One region of the Nonomuraea sp. KM90 genome, then DNA from elsewhere that is predicted to be linked to it. Evidence: riboswitches for the same ligand, from Rfam matches in the RefSeq annotation. Region 1 holds a riboswitch; each other region holds the start of a gene.
What was found. A riboswitch is a leader RNA that binds a small molecule or an ion and turns the genes downstream of it on or off. The one in region 1 is predicted to bind cyclic di-AMP.

Region 1 (4,202 bases):
TATCGAGGACATCCTGATCACGCTGAGCGGGCAGTACCACATCATCCGCCCGATCACCGGGCGCGGCGGCAAGGGGCTGTTCCTCTACCTGGCGCTCGACCGCGGGCGCGCCAACCTGGCGCTGGCCCGGCACCAGCTCAAGGGCATCGAGGGGAAGCTGGAGGTCTGACCGCCCTCATGGTGGCCCGCTCCCCGGCGGGGGGCGGGCCACCGGCGAGCGTCAGGCGGAGGTCAGCTTGGTGATCTCGGTGACGAAGTCGGGCCAGAGCGCGCGCGGCAGGTCGTGCCCCATCCCCGGGTACGTCACCAGCCGCGCCCCCGGGATGGCCGCCGCCGTCGCGCGACCGCCGGCCACCGGGACCAGCGGGTCGGCCTCCCCGTGCAGCACCAGCGCGGGCACCGCCACCGAGGCCAGCAGCTCCGTACGGTCCCCCGACCCCATGATGGCGGCCAGTTGCCGGGCCGTGCCGGCCGGGTCGAAGCAGCGGTCGTAGGCCAGCCCGGCCATCGCGGCGATCCTCTCCCGGTCCAGCTCGTAGCCGGGCGAGCCGATGACGGACCAGGTCTGCACGGCCTGCGCCAGCACCGCCTCGCGGTCGGCGGCCGGCCGGCCCATCAGCACCGCGGACGCGGCCTCCGTGGGCGGGGCGACGGAGGGGCCGGGCGTGGACATGATCGAGGTCAGGGTCAGCACCCGCGCCGGATGCCGGATGGCCAGCGTCTGGGCGATCATCCCGCCCATCGAGGCTCCCACCACGTGGGCGGCCGGCCAGCCGAGGGCGTCCATGAGGCCCGCGGTGTCGTCGGCCAGGTCGTCCAGCAGGTACGGCGAGGGCGTGCCCATCGCGGGCACCCCCAGGTCGTGGAAGTGCGTCGACAGGCCGACGTCGCGGTTGTCGAACCGTACGACGTGATGTCCCTGCTCCGCGAGCAGCTCGCAGAGCCCTTCGTCCCATTGAATGAGCTGGGCGCCGAGCCCCATGATGAGGAGCAGGGGACGTCCCGACGGTGAGCCGAAGCTCTCGTAGGCGATTTCGATGCCGTTTGCGGCTACGCGCGTGGTCACGACGACCAGAATGACATTCTGGTCAGCCCGCGTAAAGTCAGTGCTCGGCGGGAACGGGGCCCGAGAGGAGCACGCCGCCCTGCGACGAGGACTCCTCCACCTGCGGCGGGGTGGCCGGGTTACGGTCACGCTCGGCCCAGGCGCCGGTCGAGAACGCGACCGGGTAGTTCTTCTTGCCCACGCCGTCGCCCCACTTGGTGATGACGTAGTCGACCTCGATGTGCCCCTGGCCGCCGACGCCGTCCACTCCCAGGGTGTCGGAGTTGAACTCGCCGCCGGTCAGCTCGGCGAACGTCTTGGCGTCGAGGTCGAGCATGATGCCGCGGTTGGAGGGAGCGCCGGGGCCGCGGTCACCCACGAAGAAGGGCATCTTCTTGCCCTTGTAGACCACGTAGCCCTCGGTCAGCAGCGGCCAGCTCGGGCTGGCGGCCAGCCCCTTCTGCATGGGCTTGCCACTGGCGGGCAGGCCGGTGTCGCCGGCGCGGCCGGAGGAGTCGTCCCAGAAGTACGACGCCGTGGTGGAGCCCTTGAGCAGGACCTTCTCGTCTGTGTCGGTGTCGGCGTGGGCGGGAGTGCCGACGATGGTCAGCGCTGCGATGGCGGAGGTGGTGAGGAGGGTGAAGGAACGCAGGCCAAATCGAGCAGACATGAAAAAGTGAAACCCTTCGCGAGGGGACAGGGAGTTGCGCTCACAGGGGGAGCACGCGCAGCGGAGCTAGAGCACCTGACGATGCTGCGCGGAGCGCAAAATACGAGCCTTGAGGAAGGGGACCGCTCAGTGGGCGGCCGGCACGGCGCTGTCTGGGGGTACGACGCGGTGGTGCATGGGGTAATGTTTCCTCTCCATCACGCCTACCGGGTTAGCTGACGGGTTCGGGCGTGGAGATGCCCTACCGGCACGCGGCCGGATTCACCCCAGTGAGGTGGTTCCCCGGTTCCCGATGGTTCGGGATTCGGCGCCAACCGGTGGTCCATCTTGGGTAAGGACTAGGTCACCGGCTGGTAATGGCGATTACTCTAACTACCGATTCGGACAAACGCAAACGAATCGTATGAAAGAGTCGAAGATCTACCTTCGAAGGTAAAGAGAAAGGGGGCACGGCATGCCGTACCCCCTGAGAAATCCAGCCTCAGCCGCCGCTCTTGCGCCTGAACGATCTCTTACTCGTAGCCGGACCGTGCGCCCCGTGGATCTTCGATGGGTCGACGCCCCTGCCACCGGCGCCTGAGCCCGCGGCCTGGTCGCGCTTGCGCTCCAGCGCCTCGCGGAACTTGCGCTTCATCTCGTCCTCGGGAGTTTCGCTGACTTCCGGCTCCGGTGTATCCGCCATGAGGACCTCCATGGTGTTGGGGACAATCACAGCTTCGCATGGAGCCGCTTATGACGCGAAACCGGCCTCAACCTTGTGTTGCGGCACGGACGGCGCCTCCAGCCGCTTGTTCGGCATGGCCACCAGCGCCACCAGGGCGATCATCGCCCCCACCACTCCCAGCGACGGGATGACCACGGCCGCCGCGGAGGCGTGCGCGGCGGCCATCCCGTGCGCGGGCGCGCTCGCGGCGACCTCCGCGGTGTAGAGGGTGCCGCCGACGGCCAGCGCCACCGAGCCGCCGATCTGCCGGAAGAAGGTCAGGTTGGCCGAGGCCACGCCGAGGTGCCGCGGCTCGACCGACTGCTGTGCCGCCACCGTCAGCCCGGACAGCATCGGGCCCATCCCCAGCCCCAGCGGCAACATCCACAGCGCCAGCGCCAGGCCGCCGGTGGCCGGCGTCAGGCCGAGGCACAGCACCGCGCCGGTGACCAGCAGGAACGGCGAGGCGACCAGCCACGGCTTGTACACCCTGGTCCTGGACATCAGCGTGCCCATCAGCACGCTGCCCGCCACCATGGCCAGCGTCATCGGGTAGATCCGCAGCCCCGACTCGGTGGCGCTGACGCCCAGCGCCTCCTGGAAATAGCGCGGCAGGAAGACGACCCCGGCGTACATGCAGAACGCGGTGCAGAACGAGGTCAGGTTCACCAGCGTGTACGTGCGGTTGGCGAACAGGCCCATGGGCATGATCGGGCTCGCCGCCCGCCGCTCGACGGCCACGAACACCGCCAGCAGCACCAGCGCGAGCAGGATCGGCCCGGCCACGGCGGCGTCCGTCCACGTGTGGCCGTCCAGGCCCTTCTCGGTCAGCCCCAGCAGCAGCGCACTGATGGCCACGGTGAAGACGGCGATGCCCGCGTAGTCGGGGCGCCCGCCGCCCGTTCCGGGCCGCCTCGGCAGGCGCAGCGCGACGATGGCGATCAGCACGGCCCCGAGGGGCACGTTCACGTAGAAGGCCCAGCGCCAGCTCGCGTGGTCGGTGAACAACCCGCCCAGGAACGGCCCCGCCAGGAACGTCAGCCCCATCACCCCGCCGATCGCCCCCTGCGCCCGGGCGCCGTTCGACCCCGGCGGGAACATCTCCATCATCAACGCGATCGACAGCGGCAGCAGCGCGCCCGCGCCGAGCCCCTGCACCGCGCGGAACACGATGAGCTGCACCATGTCCTGAGCCACCCCGCACAGCGCCGAGCCCAGCACGAACACCACCATGCCGATGAGCAGCAGCGGCTTCCTGCCGTGCTGGTCGGACAGCCTGCCGTAGAGCGGCACGGTCACCGTGGAGGTGAGCAGATAGGCGGTCACCACCCAGGTGTAGAGCCCGCTGCCGCCCAGCTCCGCCGTGATGCGGGGCAGCGCCGTGCCCACGATCGTCTGGTCCAGCATCGCCAGGAACATCCCGCCGAGCACGGCCAGGAGCACCAGCCCATTGCCCCGCGCCTTAGTGTCAATTTTCACATGTGAGAACTTACATGTAACTTCTGACATGTCAAGGCTTCGATATGCTGGCCCTCATGTCCCTACGGATCGCACTGCTCGGGTTGCTCTCTGCCGTCGGCCCCGCGAGCGGCTACGACCTGGCCAAGAAGTTCGAGCACTCGCTCAACCACGTCTGGCAGGCCGGGCACACGCAGATCTATCCGGAGCTGGTGAAGATGGCGGCCGACGGGCTCGTACAGGTCGAGTCGGAGGGCGCCCGGGGGCGCAAGATCTACGCGATCACCCCGGAGGGGGCGCGGGAGCTGGACGAGTGGATGGGCGAG
Region 2 (4,202 bases), on a different contig from region 1:
GCCCGCTCGGGCAGGGCAAGGGGCTGCTCGCGGACCCGGCGCTGGCGGTGCTGTCGGAGAAGTACGGCAAGACGCCCGCGCAGATCGTGCTCCGGTGGCACCTGCAGCTCGGCAACGTGGTCATCCCCAAGTCCGTGACGCCCGCGCGGATCGCCGAGAACATCGACGTGTTCAGCTTCATCCTCGACGCCGAGGACATGGCGGCCATCGGCGCGATGAACAGGAGCAGGCGCATCGGCCCCGATCCCGAGACTTTCAACATGACGTGAGTGACCGGAGTGGCTCATGTGACGTAAAGGAATTACCGTTACATGACGCCGCCATAAGTCACCTTTTACCGTCCGTATACGATCTGCCGCGTGCAAGATTTCACATGGGGAATTGCGGCGACCGGCGGCATCGCGCGTACCGTGGGGGCCGCCATCGTGGCGGAGCCCGGGATGCGGGTGGCCGCCGTCGGATCCAGGAACCTCGCCAGGGCGCAGGCCCTGGCCACGACTTTGGGGGCGGAGTCGGCGTACGGCTCTTATGAGCAGCTGTGCGCCGACCCGGCGGTGGACGCGATCTACGTCGCGACGCCGCACGCGCAGCACCTGCGGGTGGCCGAGGCCGCCATCGCCGCGGGCAAGGCCGTGCTCTGCGAGAAGCCGCTGGCGGCGACCGTGGACGACGCGGAGAAGATGGTGCGCCTGGCGCGCGAGGCGGGCGTGTTCCTGATGGAGGCCATGTGGATGAGGTTCAACCCCCTCATCCGGCGGATCGCGACCGACCCGCGCTTCGGCGAGATCCGCTCCGTGCAGGCCAGTTTCGGCTTCGCCCTGCCGTACGACCCGGCGCACCGGCTGTGGGCGCCGGAGCTGGGCGGCGGCGCGCTGCTCGACCTGGGGATCTACCCGTTCGGCCTGGCCCAGCTCCTCCTGGGCATGCCCGCTGACCTGCGCATCACCGGCTCCCTGGCCCCGAACGGGGTGGACGCGGAGGCGGCCGGCGTATTGCTCTACCCCGGTGGCAGGCATGCTCTCGTGGCCACCTCATTGCTGGGGAATTACCCTAACCAGGCCAGTGTTGTAGGTACTCAGATGCGGGCGGACATCCAGGCGCCGTTCTGGGCCCCGCAGCGGATCCTGCTCACCGGGCCCTCCATGGAGCCGGAAGAGCACGTGCTCGATCCGGCGGACAACGGATACGCCGGAGAGCTCCGCGAAGTCCGCGCCGCCACGGCCGAAGGCAGGACCGAATCCTCGATCATGCCGCTTGACGAATCCCTTGCCATGATGGGGCTTCTGGCCGACGCACGCAGGCAACTTGCCTAGCCGCGCTTTTATGGATTTGTAATCCTCTTGCCTCATGTATTACCTTATGGGGCAACTTGAGGCATACGTCCGGTTTGTCCGGCTATGTCTGACCATCGCACGACAAATCACAGGATCGCCCTGTGACCGCTGAATCCGCGTCCGCGCGGAACCGGGGACCCATGTCCTTTGGGGTGAATCGGCACTCCGGTGCCGTAGGGCAGCTTCCACGCCCGAACCCGTCAGCTAACCCGGTAAGCGGCATGGAAGCAAGGAGTAACCCCCTCGATGGCCAAGCACCGTATTTCCGCTGCCTCGAAGACCACCATCGCCCGCGCCGTCCTCGGCGCCACCGTCATCGCCTCGGCCCTCGGCGCCAACGCCGTAGCCGCCAATGCCGACACCGCCACCGGCGTCGCCGCGGCCACCGCCGCCAGGCACCCGGACACCGCCATCGCCGCCCACAAGGCCGGCGACAGGGTGGAGGAGACCAAGGTCAACGTCACCGCGGACCAGGTCCTCGCCCTCGCCAGGGCCCAGGTCGGTACCTCCGAGAACGCCTACGGCGGCGGCACCAAGTACCAGCAGTGGTACGCCGCCTCCAAGCGCGCCGCCGAGACCGTCGCCCGTGACGGCGGCAACCGCGCCGCGTACCTGAACGCCGCCTGGTGCTCGATGTTCGTCTCCTGGGTCGGCGAGCAGACCGGCGCCCGCCCGCAGGTCGGCTGGGACGCCTACACCGTCGCCCACGCCAAGTGGTTCGCCGCGAACCACCGCTTCGGCACCGTCGCCAAGCCCGGCGCCGTGGTCTTCTTCTCCTGGGACGGCGGCAAGAGCCTCAGCGACATCCAGCACGTCGGGTTCGTCGTGAAGGACAACCAGAACGGCACCATCTCCACGATCGAGGGCAACACCGGCAACGGCCGGGTCGAGGAGCGCATCCGTCCGAAGTCCAAGGTCTTCGGTTACGGCTACCCGCAGTACCGCGCCTGACGGACTCTGGCTGAGGGGGTTCCCCCGCCTTCCCTGAACTCGACGAGCACGCGTCCCCGAATGGGACGCGCGCTCGTCGCGTTTCCCGGCTTCCCCCGGCGATGCCGATGCCCGCCATGAGCGTGCCGGGCACCGGTCCTCGGCGTGGCGGCATGCTCACCAGCACCCCTGCTCGGGCGCCGGCGGGCCTCGCGATGACCCGCGGCGCTCCCCGCGTCACAGCCCGTCGGCCGCCGTGAAGGCGTCGCGCTGGATGGCATGCAGCTCGGCGTACGGGCCGGGGCGGGCGACGAGGTCGTCGTGGGTGCCACGCTGGACGACCCGGCCGCCGTCGAGCACGACGATCAGGTCCGCCGTCCGCACCGTGGGGAAGCGGTGGGTGACCAGCAGCGTGACGGTCCAGGGGTGGCGGCGGGCGGCCTCGGCGTAGCGGGCGAAGACGGCGCTCTCGGCCGGGGCGTCGAGGGAGGCGGTCGGCTCGTCCAGCACCAGCAGGAGCGGGGCCTCCCGCATCGAGCAACGCGATCAGCGGCGCGGCGCCGCCGTGGGAGACCAGCCGGCCGAGCGGCACCGTGCCGAGCGGGCCCAGCGTTGCCGCGCCCGCACCGAACAGGCCGAACGGCACCAGGCGGCAGGGCCCGGCCAGCGGCAGCAGGCCGGCGAGACGGACAGCCCTCACGCCAATCCAATGCGATCACATTGGTATGCCATGTGCCCGACGGTAACCCCGCCGCGCTCGGCGGGTCAAACCGATGCGGGCACATCGGGATAAGCCCGGCTCACTCCAGGAAGAACGCGGCCAGCGCCCCGGCGACCCCGTCCGGGTCGTTCTCCATCGGGATGTGACCCGCCTTCGGGATGCGCACCAGCCTGGTGGCGGGCATCTCGGCGGCGAACCGCTCGGCCTGCCGCACCTGCTGGAACTGGTCGTCCTCACCCCAGACCAGCAGCTTCGGCGTACGGTCGGCCCGCAGCGCCGGGACCAGGTCGAGCGTGTAACGGCTGTCGGCCGCGCCCGCCAGGGCCAGCCACGACCGGCAGACCCGCGGGTCGGTCCAGGGGTCGAGGTAGTCGGCCAGCTCCTCCTCCGTCGCCGGACGGGCCAGCGCGGCACCTACGGCGATGCGGCGCGCGGCCAGCACGTCCTCGGCGGTCGTCGCGGCGGCCACCGCCGGGTCGCGGTAGCGGGCCACCGCGGCCACCGGCCAGGAGTCGTACGTGACCGAGTTGACCAGCGCCAGCCTGCGCACCCGCACCGGCCCCGCGGCCAGCAGGTGCTGCGCGACCGCGCCCCCGATGTCGTGCCCGGCCACGGCCACCGGCTCCTCCGCCCCCACCGCCGCCGCGAAGCGGGCCACCCACTCCGCCAGCGCCGGAACGGCCGCCGTCTCGACCGTCAACTCCCCCTCCGAGCGCCCCAGACCGGGCAGGTCGACCGCGACCGGCCGCAGCCCGGCCGCGGCCAGCCGGTCGATCACGGGCGCCCAGACCCGGCTCCAGTACGTGCCGTGCAGCAGCAGCACCATCGGGCCCCGCTCCCCGGCCGTCAGATAGCCGGCCCGCCGCCCGTCTACGTCAATCGTCTCTCGCGTGGTCATGGCATAACCATCGTGTTCTGCTCCAGCCCCGGTCAAATACCAACTAGGGTATGTCGGCATGACATTGGCGCAGCTCAGAGTGCTCGTCGCGGTCGCCGACCACGCCGGCTTCACCACCGCCGCCGACCACCTCGGCATGTCCCAGCCCGCCGTCAGCCGCGCCGTCGCCACGCTGGAGCGCGAGCTCGGGGCGACCCTGTTCGTCCGCCACCGCGACGGCATCGCCCTCACCGAGGCCGGCCGCCGCGCGCTCGCCCGGGCCCGCGAGGCCCTGCGGCACTTCGACCTCATCCGCGCCGACGTGGCCGCCGCCAACGGC
Region 3 (4,202 bases), 200 kb from region 1:
CGCAGGTAGAGGCTGTGACCCTCGGTGGTGGGCACCCACTCCTTGTCGGTCTCGACGAGGAGCTCGAGCGAGTCGACGAACGTCTCCTCGGGCAGCTCGGGCATGGCCATGCGCAGCGCCGAGCGGTTGAAGCGGGAGGCGTTCGCGTACGGGCGGAACGTCACGATCGAGCCGCTGATCTGGCGGTAGGCCTTCAGGCCCTCGAACAGCTCCTGCGCGTAGTGGAAGACCGAGGTGGCCGGGTCGAGCGAGAGCGGCCCGTACGGCATGAGCCTGGCGTCGTGCCAGCCCTGCCCCTCGGTGTAGTCGATCGAGATCATGTGATCCGTGAAGGTCTGCCCGAAACCGGGGTTCGCCAGTACCTGCTCCCGCTCGGCCGCGGTGCGAGCGTGGTCGGATAGCTGCACGTCGAAGCTGAGCTTCTGAGCGATGGTCATGACGGAGGTCCTTCTCTCTGCGATCTACCGAAATCTACCGGAATCTGCCCACTGTCTGCGGATCTGCGAGCCGGTGGCGGTGAGCGGCCGTGGCCGGGAGGGCAGTCCGTACTTCCTATTGTCTCGCCATATGGGATGGCAAGCGGCCAATGGGGGTGATAAGCCCATTCCACGGCCGGAACGCGGACGCGAAAAAGCGCCTGGCGAGTCCTCTCGGACCGCCAGGCGCTGTTTCGGGGCTAGGCGGTCCTAGCCGGATACTCGCGCGGTGATGTCGTCGCCGATCTCGGTCGTGGTGCGGCCGGCCCAGCCGGCGAGGCGCTCCACGATGTCGTCGGCGACCGCCTGCTCGACCCTGGCCGCCTCGGCGTGCAGGCCCAGGTGGTCGAGGAGCATGGCGACGGACAGGATGGTCGCGGTGGGGTCGGCCTTGCCCTGGCCGGCGATGTCGGGCGCGCTGCCGTGGACCGGCTCGAACATGCTGGGCGTGGTCCGCTCAGGGTTGATGTTGCCGCTGGCGGCCAGGCCGATGCCGCCCGCGACGGCCGCGCCGAGGTCGGTGATGATGTCGCCGAACAGGTTGTCGGTGACGACCACGTCGAAGCGCTCCGGCTGGGTGACGAAGAACATCGAGGCCGCGTCGATGTGGCTGTAGTCGGTGGTGACCTCGGGGTATTCCTCGGCCACCCGGTTGACCGTGCGCTGCCACAGGTCGCCGGCGTAGGTGAGGACGTTGGTCTTGTGGACGAGGGTCAGCTTCCTGCGCGGCCGCGACTTGGCCTTCTCGAACGCGTAACGCACCACGCGCTCGACACCGTGGGCGGTGTTGAGCGACTCCTGGGTGGCGATCTCGTGCGGCGTGCCGCGCCGCATGGTGCCACCGGTGCCGGCGTAGAGGCCCTCGGTGCCCTCGCGGACGACGATCATGTCGATGTCCTCGGCGGGCGTGTCGGCCAGCGGGGTCTCGACCCCGGGGAACAGCTTGACCGGCCGCAGGTTGACGTAGTGGTCGAACTCGAACCGGAGCCGCAGCAGCAGGTCGCGCTCGAGGACGCCCGGCGGCACGCTGGGGTCGCCGATGGCGCCGAGCAGGATCGCGTCGTAGCCGCGCAGCTCGTCGAGCACCGCGTCCGGCAGCGTCTCGCCGGTGCGGTGATAGCGTGCGGCGCCCAGGTCGTAGTGCGTGGGCTCGATCTTCGTGCCTACGGCCTCCAGGACCTTGAGTCCTTCGGCCACGACCTCGGTGCCGATGCCATCCCCGGGGATGACGGCCAAGCGGATGTTACGCGACTCCATGGGCGGTACCTTACCGGCTCGTCTCGTCTGACGAACACATCATCTCATTTTTCGGACGTCCGGTTTTGAGGCATTTGCGACCTTTTGACCGTTTCGTTAGAGTCCGTCTGGCCTAATCCACGCAGCCGCTGCGTGGAGCCGGGGACCCAACTTTCCCCCAGGGGCGAATCGGCACCGCCGTAGGGCCGTCTTCCAGGCCCGAGCCCGTCAGCTAACCCGGTCGGCCGCATGGAAGGACAGTGTTCTGTCTCGCATCGCCATTGCCCTGGCGGCCGGTGTCGCCGGGCTCATCCTGGCCACCCCAGCCGCCCAGGCCGCCACCGACGGACCCCGGGCCACCACGGACAAAGACACCACCACCCTGACCGGCGCCGAGATCAAGCGCATCCAGGAGGCGCAGGCCCCCACGCCCGCCTGGAAGATCGCCCTCGACTACGCCATGGACAAACGCGGCACCCCGTACGTCTGGGGCGGGACCAGCAGGAGCGGGTACGACTGCTCCGGGCTCATGCTCAGGTCCTACGAAGCCGCGGGCATCGAACTGCCGCGCACCGCCCGCGAACAGTACGGGGCATTTTCCAGGAAAATCGCATGGAACGATCTAGAGCCCGGTGACCTGGTGTTCTTCAGCAACCTGGGTCACGTGGGGATGATCTCGAAGCCCGGCTACATGGTGCATGCGCCGCGCACGGGCGACGTCGTGAAGGAGGAGAAGCTTTCGACCTGGCGCAGACAGGCGTTCGTGGGAGCGGTCCGGCCGGATCCCAAGGGCGTGCGCCAGTGGACCGAGGTGCTGAAGCAGCGCCGGTCCTCCGCCCCGGCCACGCTCACCGCCACCCTCTGAGAAGCCGAGAGCGGCCCCGCGAGCCCGGGGCCGCTCTCTTTCAGGTCGCCTCAGGGGCTCTCTTCCAGGTCGTCAGGGCACGATCGGGGCGGCCAGGCGCTCCACGAAGCAGGGGTTCGGGTACTGCTCGGCGAGGTCCAGCGGCTCGCCGTGGAAATGACCGTGGATCTGGACATCGACGGGGTCGAAGATCCGCGGGCACGGGACGTCCGGGCGGAACCGGATCTGGTCGAGGTCACCGCCGATCTCGCGCAGCCTGTCGCAGGCGGCGAACGGGTCGGGGTGGTTACCGTCGTCCGGGTCGCAGATCAGGACCCAGCGCTGGGCCACACCACCGTGGTACTTGGTGATGGTCAGCTCGGCCGCCTGCGCGTGGGCGGGAGCGGCGAGCAGGGCCGCGGTGGCCAGCGCGGGGACGGCGACGGCGACGGCGCGGCGGATCGCGGTCAGGGAAGCGTGCATGGGGGGGAACCTCCTCATGGAATGGATACGCAGCGCGACGCTACCAGCACTCTCCGTATCCACAACGGCAGGTGTCCGTACCCCCTGTCCCAGGCGTAGCGTGGCGGCGGATCGACCACGACTTCACCGGGACGGGCATCGGACCCGGCGGCGCCAGGCCGTGGCGCTCAGCCGCCGTCGGTCAGCTGGTACGACGTGGGCTACCCGGAGGTCATCGAGCTGCGCGACAGGCTGTTCCCCGGGCGCGCAGGCCACGCCACGATCGGGTCATCGGTCACCGATCTGGCGTGGCTGGAGCGGGTCCCCGGCGACGCTCCCGCGCTGGTGGTCACCGAGGGCCTGCTCTACTACCTCGACCCGGCCGAGGGCGCCGCGCTGCCGCGGGCGATCGTGGAGCGCTTCCCGGGCCGGGCCTGTCGGCGGTGAGCGCGTTCGACCTCGACGGATTCGACCGCCTGTCGATCACGCACCGCATCTCGGCCTGGATCGTCGGCGCCCTGCCGGCGATGAGGCGGACGGCCGTGTTCTACCGGCTGGAGTTCTGAGGGGCGCCGCCGTTGTCGCGGCGGTCCAGCGCGGTCTGGACGGCCTCGGCCGCCTCGTCGTCGTGGTCTTCGGCACGGTTCCAGGCATACATCTCGTACATGCGATTCATCTCTTCTCGCGGGCGCGTTCCAGAATTCCTGAAGGGGGAAGCCGGACTCCGGTCGCGAATCCGACCGGGCCTGATCTCGTGGTCCGGGTCACGGACCGGACGAAGGGACTTAGTGGCCGACGCCAACGCCGCTCTCCGCGGCGGGTCGTCGACCTGCCCTAACAGGCCCCGCCGCGGCAGGTAATGAGTACGAGAACCTGGCGCATTACCCGTCACAGTACCCGAGCATGCTGCTTGGATGTCCTACTATCTCGCATCGTGAGACGCAAGGGGGCCGTCACCCAAGACGGGTGACGGCCCCCGGCCGGTGTGGGAGGTCAGTCCTCCAGGTCCACCGAACGGCCGCTCTCGGCGCCGATCTCGGCCCCGATCTGCTCGACGACCTCGGCGGGGATGGCGGAGTCGACGGTCAGCGCGATGAGCGCCTTGCCGCCCTTGACGTCACGGGCCACCTGCATCGAGGCGATGTTGATGTTGTGCTCGCCGAGCAGCCTGCCCACCACGCCGA
Region 4 (4,202 bases), on a different contig from region 1:
AGCGTGTCGTAGACGACGATGCGGCGCGTGGCGCCGAAGCCGGACACGTACGCGTTGAGCGCCGTCGTCCTGCGCGAGGCGTCGGCCACCAGCACGTCCTCGACCGGCACGCCGTCCCGCTCGGCCATGTCGAGCAGCTTCGTCCGCAGCGCGCCCTGCGGCATGGAGGTGAAGTCGTTGAACATCGGCTCGAACACCACCGGGTACACGAACGACGCCACCACCGTCAGCGCGAACGCCCCCACCGCGGCGGGGATCCACCACCGCCGCACCTTGCGGGCCAGCGCCACCAGGGCCGTCAGCATCACGCAGAGCAGGAACACCTCCACGCCCAGGTTCTTCAGCCGGTCGCCCGCCCAGCCGGCCCAGTCCTGGGTGGACAGGCCGTAGTCGCGCATGATCGTCTCGAACCAGGCGCCCAGCGGCCACCTGACCAGCTCGACGATCGCGGTGATGACCACGACGCCGAGGATCACCCGCACCCACCAGGGGCCCTTGAGCCACCCCACCGCCCTGGCCCCGAGCGGGGTGGCGAGCAGGAGCCCGGCGAAGACGATCGTGAGCGCGAGCGACAGGTAGCTCGGCAGGCTCGTGGCCGCGTCGAACGCCTCCGCCCTGGCGATCTGGGCGGCGGTGAAGTCGCGGGCCGGATCGGGCGGCCCGCCGGTCAGCACGTGCCACGGAGTGGTGAAGGCGGTCACCGCCAGGATCACGACGCCGAGGAGCACCAGCGCGACGGCGGCCTGCCGCCTCAGCCCGCTCTCCCCGGCGGGCGGCCCTCCGTTCACGGGCGTCTCCCCACCGTCTCGTGTCCACGCTCGGGCTCCGGCTCGGGTCCGGGCCCCGGGCTCGCCCGGCACCGCCTCTCCGGCACCCTGGAGGACCGTCTCAGGAGCCGCCCCACGAGCCGCCCCACGAGCCGCCCCACGAGCCGCCCCACGAGCCGCCCCACTGGCCGCCCCACTGGCCGCCTCACCCGCCGCCTCACTGGCCGGTTCCCCGGCGGCCGCCCCGCCGCCGTGTCCGGCCGTCCCCGCCGCCGTGGCCGCACCCTCCGGCCGCCCGGCGCCCGGCCGCCCGGGGCCCGGCTTCCCGACGCCCACGGCGGCCATCGCGCCGTCCGGTGCGCCGTCCGGTGCGCCGTCCGGGGGCTCGTCCTGCCGTGCCGCGTCGTCCTCGTCCTGCCGTTCGCTCATCTGCCTCCCCTTCACACGAGCTGATCCCGCACGTATTCGCGCCACCGTGCCGTCAGCGTGGCGACGGAGAGCCCCAGTGAGGCGAGTGCCCGGTCGAGGCCGGCCGCCTGAGCTTCACGGTAGAGCCTCACCAGGGTCCCTTCACCGAACCGGTCAGCCAGGAAGCGACACGCCAGCCAGGCCTCCTGGTAAGCCCGCGCCAGCCGGTCGGGGTCCCGCCCGTCGGCCGCGAAAGCCGCAGGTCCCGGCAAAGCGTTCGGCAGGCGCCCGGCGCGGACCTCGGCGGCCAGCTCGGCGGCGGCCGTCGCCACGGGGAGCCCGGCGTCGCGGTAGCCGACGTAGTCGGCGAAGCCCTCGTAGAGCCAGACGGGGAGGTGGTCGGTGCCGGCGGCGACGTGGGTGAGCTCGTGGGCGAGCACGACGTCCCTGCCGGTGGGATTGAGGGTGGCGAAGAGCTCGGGTACGACGATCACCCGCCCGCGGTCGGCCACCGCGGCCAGGCCGTCCAGCCGATCCACGCCGGCCAGCCGGGCGGCCTCGCGGGCGGACTCAGGGACGACGACCAGGGGGCGTACCGGCCTGCCGAGCACGGCCGAGACCCGCAGCCCGGCCCGATCGGCGAGCCGCGCCATCTCGTCGAGCGAGCCCGCGCCCTGACCGACATAGCTGACATGGCCGACGACGACGGACCGACCACCGCGCCGGACGACCGTGCGGCCGCCGGGCCACAGGTCGAGGATCCCCGAGGGCAGGACCGGGGGTTCGGGGCCACCGGCCAGGGCGAGGAGCAGCAGGCCGGCCACCGCGGCTCGTCGGCTCACCTGCTCGGACACGATGCCCGATCGTAGCCCCACCACATGAGTGCTCCCGCGGACGCGCGAGAGCCCCGCCCGAATCCAGGAAGGTCTCCAGGAATCCGGACGGGGCTTCTTCACATGCCGGGACGGACCGCGCCGACGAATGACGACTTACGCCATCCGCCCAGCTTGTCGATGCGCACCCGTTCGCCTGTCCGTGGCGAGTGGATCATCTTGCCCTTGCCGACGTACATGCCCACGTGGCCGAGCCCGCTGAAGAACATCAGGTCACCCGGCTGGAGGTTCCGCCAGGAGATCCTGCTCTTGATGCGGGCGAACTGGCTGCTCGCCACGCGCGGGAGCGTCACCCCGGCCCTCTTCCAGGCGAACTGGACGAGTCCGGAGCAGTCAAACGAACCAGGTCCTGTGCCACCGTAACGGTACGGGTCACCGATCTGATCCTTGGCCACGGCGACGGCCTTGCGGGCCTTCGCTTTCTGCCGAGCGATCCTGGCCGCCCGTCGCTGGGCTGCCGTGGCCGACGTCGACGTCTTGGCGGTGGTCTCCGCCTTCGCCGTCTCAGCGGCCGATTCGCTCGTCGTCGCCGCCTGAGCCGTTGGGGCAGGGAGGATCAGACCTCCGGCCGTCACGGTCATCGTGAGCGCTACGCCGCTCAGGGCAAGGCGGGACAGGCGGGGGTTCTGCAGGGAGGTAGACAGGATTTCTCCTTGTGTCTTCCACGAACGCCTACCGGGTTAGCTGACGGATTCGGGCCTGGAAGTCGCCCTACGGCGCGATGACGCGCCGATTCACCCCTGATCCCTGGGGAAACGTGGGATCGCTGGGTCCCCGGCTCCGTGCCTCCTGGCTGCACGGACTCGGCAGGTCGTCACCCCGATTGATTGCGATATGCAGATATCTGGGGATATCGGGGACGACCGGCGGATTCTTTTCTGTCTCGCATCGGGAGGGACCGATGCGGGTTCGCGGTGTCATGGCTTGTTCACCGCGACGACGCCAGAAGCTACGCCGAAAGGTCAAGGATCGGCAAAGCGCGAGTCAGGTTGTAAAGATCAGACAGCAGGGCCAGTAAGGAAGGAAACCCCTGCTGGAACACCAGGTTCCGTTATCCAAATGTGACCCTGCTCACACTTCTGACAGCCCGCGCTTGTCAGGCGTCGTTTGTCGCGTTTGTCACATTTTTCGCAGGAATTGACGGCCGTTTCGCGCCGTGGGAACGCTCCCGCCCCGGATCGCACGCCGGCAGACGCCACCTACTATGTGGCATCGTAGAAGCGGATGTGAGGCCGAAATCCGGTCGGGCGGGAGCCGAAAATGTTACGGGCGGACCGCGCCGACCAGGGAGCGGCCGTACGCGGAGAGCGCGACGACCTTCACGACGTCGCCCGTCTGCGGCGCGTGGACGATCTGCCCGTTGCCCGCGTAAATGCTGACGTGGCCCAGGCCCTCGCTGAAGATGAGGTCGCCGGGCTGCAGGGAGTCGAGGTCCACCTTGCGGCTCGCGCCCCACGCCCACTGCTGCCACGTCGTACGCGGCAGCGTGACGCCGGCCGCCGCCCAGGCCGCCTGGGTCAGGCCCGAGCAGTCGTACCCGCGCGGCCCCGTCCCGCCGTAGATGTACGGCTTGCCCACCTGCGCGTACGCGAACCGCAGCACCGCCGCCGCGCTCCCCGAGGCCGGGCCCGTGTACTTGATGCCCGTGCTGTTCGGGTTGCCGGGGTTGTAGGCACCCAGCTTGTCCAGCAGCTTCTTCTGGTCGACGATCAGCTTGCGGATCTCCGAGCGCTCCTTCTCGACCGCGTCGCGCTCCTTGTCCGCCTCCTCGAGGGCCTCCTGCGCCTTGTCGCGCTCGACCTTCAGCCCGCGGTTCTCCCGGTCGAACGCCGCCAGCTTCTCCGCGCGCTCCTGCGCGAGCTGACCCGCGACGGCCAGCCCCGACAGCGTGCTCTGGGGGTCGTCCGAGGTCATGATCCCGGGCCAGGAGGTGACGTCCTCACCGAGCTGGTAGCTGTCGACGGCCATGCCGATCACCTGCGCGCGCAGGTCCGCGACCGTCTCCAGCTTGCGCTTGTAGCTGTCGTTCAGCTTGGTGAAGGTGCTCTTGGCCTTCTTGTAGCGCTCGTTCGCCGTGTTGAACCGGTCGACGACCTTGTCAGCCTTGTCGTTGAGCTTCTCGAGCTTGGCCTTG

Region 2: linked by a shared signal. The riboswitch ahead of ACTWPW_RS55630 (CHAP domain-containing protein) and the one ahead of ACTWPW_RS03665 (hypothetical protein) in region 1 are both predicted to bind cyclic di-AMP.
Region 3: linked by a shared signal. The riboswitch ahead of ACTWPW_RS02675 (C40 family peptidase) and the one ahead of ACTWPW_RS03665 (hypothetical protein) in region 1 are both predicted to bind cyclic di-AMP.
Region 4: linked by a shared signal. The riboswitch ahead of ACTWPW_RS01540 (C40 family peptidase) and the one ahead of ACTWPW_RS03665 (hypothetical protein) in region 1 are both predicted to bind cyclic di-AMP.

The regions. Positions count from the first base shown of each region.
Region 1 covers NZ_JBQQCB010000002.1:240,563-244,764, reverse strand. The annotation lists gene ACTWPW_RS03675 (hypothetical protein) at 1-169, shown strand, start outside; gene ACTWPW_RS03670 (alpha/beta fold hydrolase) at 221-1,066, opposite strand; gene ACTWPW_RS03665 (hypothetical protein) at 1,104-1,715, opposite strand; cyclic di-AMP (ydaO/yuaA leader) riboswitch at 1,901-2,035, opposite strand; gene ACTWPW_RS03660 (DUF5302 domain-containing protein) at 2,197-2,397, opposite strand; gene ACTWPW_RS03655 (MDR family MFS transporter) at 2,446-3,897, opposite strand; gene ACTWPW_RS03650 (PadR family transcriptional regulator) at 3,954-4,202, shown strand, end outside.
Region 2 covers NZ_JBQQCB010000148.1:8,615-12,816, forward strand. The annotation lists gene ACTWPW_RS55620 (aldo/keto reductase) at 1-269, shown strand, start outside; gene ACTWPW_RS55625 (Gfo/Idh/MocA family protein) at 360-1,313, shown strand; cyclic di-AMP (ydaO/yuaA leader) riboswitch at 1,431-1,568, shown strand; gene ACTWPW_RS55630 (CHAP domain-containing protein) at 1,581-2,285, shown strand; gene ACTWPW_RS55635 (hypothetical protein) at 2,502-2,798, opposite strand; gene ACTWPW_RS55640 (alpha/beta fold hydrolase) at 3,065-3,883, opposite strand; gene ACTWPW_RS55645 (LysR family transcriptional regulator) at 3,942-4,202, shown strand, end outside.
Region 3 covers NZ_JBQQCB010000002.1:41,892-46,093, reverse strand. The annotation lists gene ACTWPW_RS02685 (branched-chain amino acid aminotransferase) at 1-437, opposite strand, end outside; gene ACTWPW_RS02680 (3-isopropylmalate dehydrogenase) at 687-1,733, opposite strand; cyclic di-AMP (ydaO/yuaA leader) riboswitch at 1,833-1,974, shown strand; gene ACTWPW_RS02675 (C40 family peptidase) at 2,173-2,577, shown strand; gene ACTWPW_RS02670 (SSI family serine proteinase inhibitor) at 2,650-3,039, opposite strand; gene ACTWPW_RS02665 (hypothetical protein) at 3,235-3,465, shown strand; gene ACTWPW_RS02660 (hypothetical protein) at 3,462-3,584, shown strand; gene serA (phosphoglycerate dehydrogenase) at 4,012-4,202, opposite strand, start outside.
Region 4 covers NZ_JBQQCB010000001.1:256,541-260,742, forward strand. The annotation lists gene ACTWPW_RS01530 (M48 family metallopeptidase) at 1-1,196, opposite strand, end outside; gene ACTWPW_RS01535 (hypothetical protein) at 1,208-2,029, opposite strand; gene ACTWPW_RS01540 (C40 family peptidase) at 2,128-2,649, opposite strand; cyclic di-AMP (ydaO/yuaA leader) riboswitch at 2,723-2,887, opposite strand; gene ACTWPW_RS01545 (C40 family peptidase) at 3,332-4,202, opposite strand, start outside.